Regions from separate parts of the Halobacillus sp. HZG1 genome, predicted to be linked through region 1. Evidence: riboswitches for the same ligand, from Rfam matches in the RefSeq annotation. Region 1 holds a riboswitch; the other holds the start of a gene.

Region 1 (3,156 bases):
CTGGGTATTGTGGATGTATTTGATGCTGTAACAAGTAATCGTGTATATCGCGAGGCTATGCTCCCTCATGAGGGCTTGGAAATCTTGTACTCCGGCTCTGGTTCTTTATTTGATCAACACATGGTAGAGGCGTTCAGACATTGTATTGCGGTCTATCCCAACGGAGTATCTGTTCAATTGGATGATGGACGTGAAGCGATCGTTGTAAAACAGAACCCATACTTATGTGATCGCCCGGTAATAAGGGAAATTAAAAGAGATGGAACAAGGGGGCGGGACATCGACTTGTCTAAAGAATTAAATATTATGATAGCGAATTGTCATTTGACCTCGGTAAGTTGATGCTTAAACCCTTCTTTTCTTTCATATAGATAGATGAGGAGGGTTGTTCTATGCCAAAAAAGAGTGCGACTACTGGTTCCACGATCGGAAAAAGGATTGTGCTTAGTCTGCTGTTTTTCGCCCTTTTCACAGCGTTAAGTCTATGGTTCATTAACCGAGGTGTGACACCAGCTCTCGTAGAAATTGCTGAAACAAAAGCTCAACAGCTGGCTAGGGATGCCATTAATGAAGCAGTCAGTAAAACGATTGCAGAAGATCTACAATTTAATGACCTTGTCAATATGGAAAAGGATAACCAAGGTAACATCGTTTATATGGGTTGGAACTCTGTCGTCGTCAACCGTGCACTGCGTGACACGACGATACGTGTTCAGAACTTTTTAAAGAGGATGGAGCTTGGCGAGCTTCCTATGGAGGACACTTCTCTGGAGCCAAATATTGACCCTGACCGTACACAGGAAGAGTTAGGGGAACAGCCAGCGACACTCATCGAACTCCCTATTGGGGTAGCGACAAACAATAGTTTACTTGCAAACCTCGGGCCGAAGGTTCCTGTTCAACTTAGAGTAATTGGAGACGTTCAATCTGAAGTCGATATCAAGATGACTGAGTACGGAATTAACGCTGCACTGTTTGAATTGACGATTCATTTTGAAGTAAATGTCCGTATTGTTATTCCGTTTTCTACAGAAACAACGGTGGTAACCAATAACATTCCCATTGATCAAGCTACCATTCTTGGTAAAGTTCCTAATTTTTATGGTGGTATGGGAGGAGAAGGAGATCCATCATTTTCCTATCCGATGGACCCCTTGCAATAAATGCTTGGAATTGTTAGAATTACTGAGAATTGAATATGCGTGACCTTATCAGATCGGTGAGGTAGAGGTGCAAACACCATCAGTAATCAATTGGAGCCAGACAAGCGACGATAATTGGTGGAAGGGGATGTTTGCCGAAGTGTCTTGTAGTTCGTCAAGCTATACGACGCTGGTGTATATCTGAACAAGAGATACACTGTCATGCATGCTTTTGGGTGCATGGGGCGCTACTGATCGAAATGGAGGATAATCAAATTGCCACTTACAAAGGCAATGGTAGGTTATTTTCTATCATTGTCTTTTTTTATTCCTCATTTTTATCCGCAGTAGCCTTCCAATCCCGTTACATCAAGATTTACGGAGGGGAACGATTATGGAAGGAACCATCTATTCTTTAATTCCAGCAGTATTAATGTTAATCCTTGTCCTATTGACAAGGAAAGTCATCCTATCTTTAGGAATTGGCATCATCGTAGGAGCATTCCTGATCACACAAATGGATATTGGCGGAGGATTGTCGTTAATCTGGTCAATTTTCGCAAACATCTTTGTCAGTGAAGGCGCACTGAATATGGGAAATATTTATTTGTTATCATTTCTATTCTTATTAGGAATTACGACCGCCTTCATGACAGCCTCTGGGGGAAGCAGGGCTTTTGGCCGCTGGGCTGTTGAGCGTATTCGTACGAGAAAAGGAGCGACACTCGTCCCTGCTGTGCTTGGCATCATCATTTTTATTGATGATTATTTCAATGCACTGGCCGTAGGACAAGTGGCGCGCCCTGTAACGGATCGATATAAAGTGTCACGGGCTAAATTGGCTTATTATATTGATTCCACGTCAGCTCCGATTACTGTCATATCACCGATTTCCAGTTGGGGAGCTTATATAATTGGAACAATTGGCAGTATTCTGGCTGCTAATGAAATTACGCAATACCAGGCTTTTGAAGCATTCGTGCTTATGATTCCTGCAAATTTATATGTGTTCGCGGCACTATTGCTCGTATTCCTGACGATTTACTTAAGATTGGATTTTGGTCCAATGAAAGTACACGAAAAGCGGGCCTTGGAAACGGGAGAATTGAACAATCCTGAAAAAGGGGATGTACCTGGTGATTTGAATGACGAATTCAAAGAGCATAACCATGGGAAGATCTCTCATCTAATCTGGCCGATTGTAGCACTCGTTGTCGGAACTGTGCTAACAATGATTATCACAGGAATGCGTAACACGGAAGGCAATGTGGACCTTCTCTCTATCTTTGCCAACACAAATGTGAACATCTCCTTGTTCACAGGTGGAGTTGTTTCTGTTCTGGTTGCTCTTGTGCTGTATATCAGTCAACCAAAGCCTAAATCAGGAACCCCTTTAGTGTTTGGTCAAGGCATGAAAGCAATGTTACCAGCGATTTACATCTTGGTTTTCGCCTGGATGATCGGTGATATCATCGGCCAGCTGCAAACCGGAGAATATTTAGCACAGCAGTTCACTCAAGCAGATATAAATCTTGCTTATCTGCCTTTGATTATTTTCTTACTGTCCGGTTTCATGGCATTATCTACAGGAACATCCTGGGGAACATTTGGCATTATGCTTCCAATTGCAGGGGAAATTGCAGCAGTATCCGATCCTACACTGATTCTTCCGGCACTGTCAGCAGTACTTGCGGGATCTGTGTTTGGTGACCACTGTTCACCGATATCCGATACGACGATTCTTTCCTCAACTGGGGCAGGATCGAACCACATCGCTCATGTACTCACACAGCTACCTTATGCCCTTATTGCTGCAGGAGCTGCTTCCATAGGTTATGTCATTTTAGGACTGTCCGGTGGAGTTTGGCTTCCGCTGTTGCTCACGCTAATTATAGTTACAGTTGCAGCTTTCATCATTCACAAGTTTAATCATGGTCAACCAACGGAGTAATAATAAAAAAAGTTGTTTTAATTGGAGAGCAGGGAACGGTCACCGTTTCTGCTCTCTTTTTAT
Region 2 (3,156 bases), on a different contig from region 1:
GTCATTGGATCCAAACTGTGCGGCACAATTGTTGATGCATGTTCGGTACAGATCGTGCTGGCTTTGGCCTGATGGTGGAAACGCTCCTCCCCACGAACCTCCGGGTTGGAAACCTCCGTTGTATCCAGGAGGCAGACCACCAGGACCTACCCACTGCCCAGGAGAAGACGGCTGCGGTTGCCAGCCTCCACCACCTGAACCTCCCCACGGAAACGGCTGCTGCCACTGTCCGCCCGTTCCACCACCCCACATGCCTGGGGGAAGCATTCCTCCAAAACCTCCTCCAGCACCCGGGTTAAACATCCCACCCCCACCGAACACGACCCGGTTCTGATCTCCGAAACTATAATTACTTGGATATTGATTCATTTGATCCGCCCTTTCTAAAAAAATCATACACCCTATATTAAGAACCCAACCCACAAATCGTGCCTATCCTCACCATTTCTCCTTAATGAAGAAACGCTCCCTTTAGTTGAAGACTCAGCTTCGAGACTTTTTTTGGGTAGATAGGGGCTTCGGGGAATAGCTCGCTTTCCGCGGGAGTGCGGTGAGCCTCCTCGGACTGCGTCCTGTGGAATCTCACCAAGCATTTTTTCCTCGTAGATATCCGGTTCCGGCGCCTAGCGGCTAGTGAGACTTCCCTCGCTTCTGTACGATAAGTCAACATCGAATCACTTCGTTCTTCGTGTTTCCTTTATCCCCGACAGCTCAGTCCAGTCCATACGCCGCTGATCCAGGCGCCTGCACACTTAAGGTAGGAGTCTCGCCATTCCCCTCCGCCCCTTTGCCATATAAGTATCTCGAAACCACTTCCAGGAAAGTGAAGCAACATGGATTCTTCAAGCGCATCTATAATGATAAAGCCTGTTACAGAGCGCTTTATCATTATAGATTCAGGATTTGTGAAAGACACTCATACCAGGCAAAGGGGGCCGTTTCTCACCGTTATTGTATGGCGTGGTTGGGAAGCTGCGAGACTCCCGTGTGAGAAAGGAGATCGGCGAGATCCCGCAGGGCGTAGCCCGAGGAAGCTCGCCACAAGCGAGTAGCTTCCCAGCCACCCCTGACGCTCAACCCGGGCAACGAACCCTAGATAGTCTCGAAACTGAGTCTTCCACAATCCTGCTATATAGATTAGGATAAGAACCTCAAAAATTTTGTCGAATCGTTTGTTCCCTTGTCTTACCACTTGTAAGATGGATACTTTTTTGATAGTCTTTTAACTAACTAAATATTTTCTTATTTCAAATGATTTTGAAGTAAGGATAGAGGTGCAATGACATGAGTACACTTGTCGGAGGAGAATGAGCTCCTGTGATGAAGGTGGAAAGGGGAAATTGCCGAAGCGAAAGGGATCTCATATCCCTGATGCTGGTTCTGCTGCTGAACAAGTACAGAACTGTCATATAGGAAACTATATGGAGGGCTATCTTACGCAGGAACGGTTAAAAGTTTCTACGGCAGCAACGAAGCCCTCGTTGCTGCCGTTTTTATTTTGACTGCCCTAGCCCTCACAACCTCGAACGTATTCAAAATTCTAAACAAAGGTGTGAGGTTATGAATTTCGGCCAGGTATTAACAGCAATGGTGACCCCATTTGACAGAGAAGAGAACATTGATTTTGATGCAACCCGGACGTTAGTCAACCACTTGATCGAAAATGGTTCGGACGGCCTTGTCATTGCAGGTACAACCGGTGAATCACCGACATTAACGACAGAAGAGAAAGTGAGTCTCTTCAAGTTCGTTGTCAAAGTGGTTGACGGAAGAGTTCCTGTCATTGCAGGGACCGGATCCAATAACACGAGAGCGTCCATCCATTTAACTGAAAAAGCCGAGGAAATCGGCGTCGACGCTGTCATGCTCGTGACCCCTTATTACAACAAGCCAACTCAGGAAGGTCTTTACCAGCACTTCTCTACAATTGCAAGATCCACATCACTTCCGGTGATGCTCTACAACATTCCAGGAAGAAGCGTCATCAATATGGAGCCGGATACCGTCATTCGCTTATCTCAAATCAAAAATATTGTGGCGATTAAGGAAGCTAGCGGTGACCTTGATGCAGCAACGGCAATTATTCGTGAAACATCCGATGATTTTGCCGTTTACAGTGGGGAGGACTCCAATACACTTCCATTCATCTCTATCGGAGGTACAGGAATCGTATCCGTCTCCTCCCATGTGATTGGAAATGAAATGCAGCAGATGATCCAAAGTTTTCGCGAAGGTGACTTTGCTTATGCCGCCCGCTTTCACCAAAAGCTTGTACCTGTCATGCATGCCATCTTTTCTGCCCCAAGCCCGTCCCCTGTGAAAGCAGCGCTGAATGCTAAAGGTGTAGAGGTCGGCGGGGTCCGTCTTCCGCTCCTGCCGCTTACAGAAGAAGAACAAAAGCATGTACTCGGTGAACTTGAAAAAGTACAACCAAAAGAAGCGGTAAAGGCTTCATAAGAAAAACCGCCCATCATGGGCGGTTTTTTCATTTTTTGTGGACAATCTCATCGATGATCCCGTATTCCTTCGCTTCTTCCGCACTCATAAAATAATCACGATCGGTATCTTCTGCCACCTTTTCTACAGGCTGCCCCGTGCGTTCGGCGATGATTTCATTGATATGCTGCCTTAATTTAATGATTCTTTTCGCGGAAATCTCTATATCAGCTGCCTGGCCGCGTGCTCCTCCAAGCGGCTGGTGAATCATGATTTCACTATTCGGCAGAGCATACCGCTTTCCTTTTGTCCCTGCCACCAAAAGCATCGCCCCAAAAGAAGCCGCTATTCCGGTACAGGTCGTTCGTACATTCGGCTGGATATACTGCATCGTATCCAGGATAGAAAACCCTGCAGTCGTCGACCCACCGGGGCTGTTGATATACAAGGAAATATCTTTTTCCGGGTCATCCGCTGCCAGGTATAAAAGCTGGGCGACAATGCTGTTGGCCATGTGGTCATTGATTTCTTCACTTACCATAACGATTCGGTCTTTCAAAAGCCGGGAGTAGATGTCGTAGGACCTCTCTCCTCTGCTCGTCTGTTCAATGACATAAGGAATCGTATTCATCAGATTTTCCTCCTTTTATGCTGCTAAGGAGAGATCGTTTAAAGGTGATGCTGGAAGCTGATTTCTGGAAGCTGGTTTAAGGAGGATGG

Evidence for each region. Region 1 has a riboswitch for lysine ahead of VKA52_RS02055 (Na+/H+ antiporter NhaC family protein). Riboswitches for the same ligand answer to the same signal wherever they lie in the genome.
Region 2: linked by a shared signal. The riboswitch ahead of dapA (4-hydroxy-tetrahydrodipicolinate synthase) and the one ahead of VKA52_RS02055 (Na+/H+ antiporter NhaC family protein) in region 1 are both predicted to bind lysine.

Annotation. Positions count from the first base shown of each region.
Region 1 covers NZ_JAYLVQ010000020.1:32,343-35,498, reverse strand. Annotated here, with positions in the region: gene VKA52_RS02065 (HD-GYP domain-containing protein) at 1-342, shown strand, start outside; gene yunB (sporulation protein YunB) at 393-1,163, shown strand; lysine riboswitch at 1,218-1,401, shown strand; gene VKA52_RS02055 (Na+/H+ antiporter NhaC family protein) at 1,537-3,093, shown strand.
Region 2 covers NZ_JAYLVQ010000062.1:19,768-22,923, forward strand. Annotated here, with positions in the region: gene VKA52_RS10830 (hypothetical protein) at 1-369, opposite strand, end outside; lysine riboswitch at 1,262-1,440, shown strand; gene dapA (4-hydroxy-tetrahydrodipicolinate synthase) at 1,561-2,457, shown strand; gene clpP (ATP-dependent Clp endopeptidase proteolytic subunit ClpP) at 2,486-3,067, opposite strand; gene VKA52_RS10845 (sigma factor-like helix-turn-helix DNA-binding protein) at 3,083-3,156, opposite strand, start outside.